One region of the Pseudoalteromonas sp. SG44-8 genome, then DNA from elsewhere that is predicted to be linked to it. Evidence: predicted binding sites of a transcription regulator. Region 1 holds the regulator's gene; the other holds the start of a gene.
The links. The regulator sigma-54, encoded in region 1, starts transcription at its own class of promoters, with help from an activator protein. The targets are predictions, from matches to a motif close to GTTGGCACGNNNNTNGNNT.
Positions count from the first base shown of each region.

Region 1 (3,165 bases):
CTGATCAGTGCTGAAAAAGGCGCAAGCTCAAACGATCGCGTACACACTATTTTGGTACCTGTTGACAGTAAAAAAGACAAACCTAAAGGGCAGCCATGAGTATATTAAAAGCTGAATTTTTAGCAAAAAGCTATAAAGGTCGCCAAGTTGTAAAAAGCGTGGGTTTAGAAGTTAGCGCAGGCAGCATTGTTGGCTTACTGGGTCCTAATGGCGCAGGTAAAACCACCACTTTTTATATGATTGTGGGTTTAGTACCTAGCGACAAAGGTAAAATAAGTATTGATGATAATGACATCACTTTACTGCCAATGCACAGTCGCGCACGGTTAGGGATTGGCTACTTACCACAAGAATCATCCATCTTTCGTAAGTTAACTGTTTATCAAAACCTGATGGCTATTTTAGAAACTCGTAAAGAGCTGAATAAACAAGCCAGAGAAGAAGCACTAGACAGCTTACTTGATGAGTTTAGCATTCAACATATTCGCGACAGCCAAGGTATGGCATTATCTGGTGGTGAACGTCGTCGAGTTGAAATTGCACGCGCTTTAGCCGCAAATCCAAAATTTATCTTACTTGATGAGCCTTTTGCTGGCGTTGATCCTATTTCAGTGTTAGATATAAAGAAGATTATTGAACACCTTAAAAACCGTGGTATTGGCGTACTTATTACCGACCACAATGTACGAGAAACCCTTGATGTTTGTGAAAAAGCCTACATAGTTTCTCATGGGGAGTTAATTGCATCAGGTACCCCTGAGCATGTACTTGCCGACCAAACAGTCCGCGATGTTTACCTGGGCGAGCAATTTAGGCTATAAAGCCACGCTCGGCTAAGTATCTGCTAGACTTAACGATGATAACAATAAAAGGATTGTTAGAGATACATGAGGCAATCACTCCAGCTGCGCATGGGCCAGCAACTTACAATGACACCACAGCTGCAACAAGCAATTCGCTTATTGCAACTCAGTACATTGGATCTCCAGCAAGAAATTCAAGAAGCACTCGACAGCAATCCATTGTTAGAGCTAGAAGAGCATGAATATTCAGACGACACGGCTGGTAAAAACGAACAAAAACAAGACAACGATGACTTAACTGTTAGTGCATCAGCAGACGACAAGCCCAGCGAATATGAACAAGAAAGTAGCGAAGCATTAAGTAAAGAGACTTTAAGTGACGAAATGGCTATGGACGTCACCTGGGACGAATACATGAGTGCTGCGCCAAATACGTCATCCGGCCCAATGCCTGAAGATGAGTCAATTTATCAAGGTGCTTCAACTGAAACCCTGCACGAATATCTGATGTGGCAATTACAGCTCACACCTTTTAGTCCAACCGATGAAGCTATTGCCATTGCGATTGTTGAAGCTGTTGACGATTCAGGTATTTTAACCTTGAGCTGCGAAGACATCGCAGAGAGCTTAAATCAAGGTAATAACGAAGAAGAAATCGAACTAGACGAAGTGCAAGCAGTGTTAAAACGCATTCAGTTATTTGACCCTGTTGGTATTGCTGCGCGCAGCCTACAAGAATGTTTATGTATTCAATTAAATCAATTTGATCCTGCAACTCCTTGGATTAGCGAGACTAAAATGATTTTAACTGATCATATCGATTTATTAGCTAGTCGTGACTATCGCACTTTGATGAAAAAGACTAAGCTTAAAGAAGATGAGCTGAAAGAAGTAATGACATTGATCCACAGCCTTAATCCAAAGCCTGCGGATACTATAGTACGCGAAGAATCAGAGTATGTTATACCTGATGTTTCGGTGAAAAAAATTAAAGGTCGCTGGGTGGTTGAACTTAATCCAGACAGCATGCCAAAAATTAGAGTGAACAGCCAATATGCGGCAATGTCACGCTCAGTAAAATCAAGCACTGACAGCCAATTTATACGTTCGCATTTGCAAGAAGCTAAATGGTTTATTAAAAGCCTAGAAAGTCGTAACGAGACGTTACTCAAAGTAACTAACTGCATTGTAAAACAACAGCAGGGATTCTTTGAGCATGGCCCTGAAGCAATGCGACCTATGGTACTAAACGACGTTGCTGAAATGGTTGAGATGCACGAATCAACAATCTCTCGCGTAACGACACAAAAGTACATGCATACCCCCCGTGGTATTTTTGAGTTAAAGTATTTTTTCTCAAGTCATGTAAGCACTGAGAACGGCGGCGAATGCTCTTCGACAGCTATTCGAGCATTGATCAGAAAATTGATCAGTGCAGAAAACTCAGCGAAACCATTGAGTGATAGTAAGATTGCAGATATATTGGCAGAGCAAGGTATCAAAGTAGCTAGACGGACTATTGCAAAATACCGCGAGTCGCTGGCTATTCCACCGTCAAATCAACGTAAAAGTTTGATTTAAGGCGTAAAATCACAAGAGGAAAATGCTTATGCAACTAAATTTAACTGGTCGTCACGTAGAAATTACTGATTCATTAAGAGACTATGTAAACAATAAGTTTGCCAAGCTTGAAAGGCATTTTGATCATATCAATAATGTCCATGTTATTCTTGATGTAGAAAAACTAAGCCAAAAAGCAGAGGCCACATTACATGTCAGTGGCGCTGAATTATTTGCCTCGACTGAGCACCAAGACATGTATGCAGCTATTGACGGACTAATCGATAAACTTGATCGTCAAGTAATTAAACACAAAGAGAAGCACGCTCGACACTAACACTATGAAATTAAGCTCACTTATTTGTCAGGACTGCAGTAAAGCTGCGGTCCTTTTTAATAGCAAAAAACGGATCATTGAATTTATAAGCCAATTGGCTCATGAACAGCTCCCTCAGCTATCACAACAAGAAATCCTCAACGCACTACTGTCGAGAGAAAAACTAGGTAGTACGGGTATTGGTCGTGGTATTGCTATCCCTCATGGCCGTATGAGTGGTGTTGAAAACCCGCTAGCAATAATTTTAGTGAGTGAATCACCGGTTGATTTTGATGCGATTGATAATCGCCCAGTTGATATATTTGTAGCCCTCATCGTACCAGATGGTGACAGCCAACTTCATTTGAAGACGTTAGCCACAATTGCTGATAAACTCAATAACAAAGATTTTTGTAAACAACTACGTAGCGCAAAAACAGACCAAGATTTGTATCATGTAATTGCAGCTCAATCGTAGTCATACCA
Region 1 covers NZ_JACJEQ010000036.1:23,948-27,112, reverse strand. Annotated here, with positions in the region: gene lptA (lipopolysaccharide transport periplasmic protein LptA) at 1-99, shown strand, start outside; gene lptB (LPS export ABC transporter ATP-binding protein) at 96-821, shown strand; gene H5163_RS18895 (RNA polymerase factor sigma-54) at 888-2,384, shown strand; gene hpf (ribosome hibernation promoting factor) at 2,413-2,700, shown strand; gene ptsN (PTS IIA-like nitrogen regulatory protein PtsN) at 2,705-3,157, shown strand.

Region 2 (3,165 bases), on a different contig from region 1:
TTATACCGGTAAACACGACCTGAAATATATCCAACGATTTGAACTACATGGCACGCAATCCACACTAGTTGGGGATCAGCTTTATTGTGGGTTTTACCTCAATGAACTAACCAACCGCATTGTACCAATTAATGAACCAATTGATCATGCCTATCAATTGTATAAAACTCACCTACAACAGCTTAACCAGCACCCTAACTTACAAGCTGTATTACGTTCTTATGAATTTCAATTATTAGAATTATTAGGCTATGGCGTTGACTTTAGTTTTGATGCCGCAGGCGATCCAATTTCGGCAGAGCAAACGTATAGTTACTTTGCTGAATACGGCTTTGTTGCCCAAGAAAATCAAGGCAGTGGCTTTTCTGGCGCGCAGTTAAATGCAATTGCAGATCATGACTTTAGTGCGCCGGATGTGTTATATATGGCGAAACAATTAAGTCGTCATTTAATGAAGCCTTTATTAGGCAAAAAACCATTAAAAAGTCGCGAGCTGTTTATATCCAAATAGTTTGGGTATTCACCAACAATCTTAATACGGTATTTTTAACCGTTATTTTTACAGGTAAAAAAATGAAAGATATTCTTTTGGGTATAAACGTTGATCATATTGCTACCTTACGCCAAGCTCGGGGTACAAGTTACCCAGATCCAGCACATGCTGCGAGTGTTGCTGAGCATGCTGGCGCTGATGGGATCACTATTCATTTACGTGAAGACCGTCGTCACATTCAAGATCGTGACGTGTATGTGATGGCTAAAACAATCCAAACACGAATGAACCTTGAAATAGCGGTTACAGATGAAATGATTGATATTGCTTTAGATGTTAAGCCAGCTTATGTTTGCTTAGTACCAGAAAAACGTGAAGAGTTGACCACCGAAGGCGGTTTAGACGTTGTTGGTAATCTAGATAAGATTAAAGCCGCGACAGCAAAATTAACTGACGCCGGTATAAAAGTGTCGTTATTTATCGATGCAGACAAAGCACAACTAGATGCAGCTACAGCCTGTAATGCCCCATATGTTGAAATTCATACTGGCGCTTATGCGGATGCGCAAACTGATGCTGAGATACAAAAACAACTTGAGCATATTCATCAAGGTGTAAAGTATGCAGCAAGTTTGGGTTTGATAGTAAACGCCGGCCACGGACTTCATTATCATAACGTGAAACCGATTGCTGCTATGAAAGAGATTTACGAACTAAACATTGGTCACGCAATTATAGCGCGTGCAGCCATAGATGGATTAGATAAAGCAGTACGTGACATGAAGCGACTAATGCTAGAAGCGAGAGCTTAATTTTAACTTCTCTTAAAATGCAAAAAACGACTCAAAAGAGTCGTTTTTTATTATTTGTATCTAACTGGATTAACAGTTAGTTTCTTTAGCGTTAACGCCTTCTTTTACTTCTTCACAGGCGTCTTCTACTTTGTTTTGTACGTCGGTTACAGCTTCATCGATGCGTTCACCGGCCTCTTCTGCATGATTGTCTTCACAACCCATGATAAAAAAACTAGCGAATAAAGCGATCACAGCAGTTTTAATAGTTGTCGATTTCATAATGTAATTCCTTGTAAAATTAATAAATGTGTTGTTATTTAAAATAAATTGTTATCACTTAGGGACATTGCCGCGCAACGCACCTGAAACGAGTGAAATAACTAACAATACAATAAAGATAAAAAAGATAATCTTAGCAATTCCTGCTGCGGCACCTGCGATACCACCAAAACCTAACACTGCAGCAATAAGCGCAATAACTAAAAATGTAATTGTCCAGCGTAACATTGTCGTCTCCTTGGTTTGTTAATTTGTTCAGAGTAAATAATGCCAGTTACATGCCATGTGTTTAAATCCTTTATTATCAATTGGATAGTGTTTATTTTATTTATTTTCATGAATTAGGTGGGAATTATTTACAGCTTTATCTGTAACTTATACTCGGCGTCCTGGAAAATAAATATTTCAGCATGATTTTTTGGTAAGACCAATTTCATGTTGAGTGCTTTTTCATTAATTTAACAGTTGTTGAGTAGTTCGGTTGGTAAGTTATTAAGGTGCAGATTAGATTTCACTTATAAGTTATAGCTATATTCAGTATTTTTATCATCTATATCCTATTAAATTATAGTAAAAAGCAGTGTGTTAACTTTGCTGAAGATATGTTAGCTTTATATTAATTGGTTTTACCAATTTACAAAGTGTTGGACTTGGTCTGTTTCTTTGATATGATTATTGCATAAATATTTAAATAAAGTGATTTTTTACCTATCTTTCGGGTGGGTAAGAATACTCAGGGGGGGCAGAATGGATATAGGTCAATTACTTGCTACTGCAGCAAACTTAATGCTCACTGGGATGGTGGGAGTTTTCGTTTTTCTTTCGTTGTTGATTGCAGCAATTACCGCTATGTCTAAATTAGCGAGCCGCTTTGAACAGCCGGTTGTAATGCCAACGCGGACACCATCGATCAAAGCACCCGGTGTACCAAGTGAACACATCGCTGCGATAAGTGCTGCCATAGCTCAGTACAAAAATAAACAAAAACTATAAGGGATGACTTGTGGCTAAATTAAAATTAACAGAATTAGTACTTAGAGACGCGCATCAATCATTATTAGCAACGCGTATGCGTTTGGATGACATGCTACCGATTGCACAAAAATTAGATGATGCAGGTTACTGGTCGATCGAATCATGGGGTGGGGCTACTTTTGATTCATGCATTCGTTATTTGGGTGAAGATCCTTGGGAGCGTATTCGTGCTCTTAAAAAAGCTATGCCAAATACTAAACAGCAAATGTTATTACGTGGTCAAAACCTTTTAGGCTATCGTCATTATGCAGATGATGTTGTTGAAAAATTTGTAGAGCGAGCGCACAAAAATGGTGTTGATGTGTTTCGTATTTTTGATGCGATGAACGATGTTCGTAATCTTGAAACGGCTATTAAAGCTGCGATTAAAGTTGGCGCACATGCACAAGGTACAATTTCGTACACAGTAAGCCCGGTTCATACACTTGATATGTGGTTAACGCTTGCCAAGCAGCTTGAAGAGTTAGGCTGTCATTCAATTTGTATTAAAGATATGGCTGGTTTGCTTAAACCATACGATGCAGAAGAGTTAATCAAAGCGTTAAAAGAAACAGTCTCTATCCC
Region 2 covers NZ_JACJEQ010000003.1:225,884-229,048, reverse strand. Annotated here, with positions in the region: gene recO (DNA repair protein RecO) at 1-511, shown strand, start outside; gene pdxJ (pyridoxine 5'-phosphate synthase) at 574-1,305, shown strand; gene H5163_RS04525 (hypothetical protein) at 1,375-1,566, opposite strand; gene H5163_RS04520 (DUF1328 family protein) at 1,621-1,794, opposite strand; gene H5163_RS04515 (OadG family protein) at 2,314-2,559, shown strand; gene oadA (sodium-extruding oxaloacetate decarboxylase subunit alpha) at 2,570-3,165, shown strand, end outside.
Region 2: a site for sigma-54 is predicted at 1,834-1,852, ahead of H5163_RS04520 (DUF1328 family protein). Genes of this name have one in related genera too.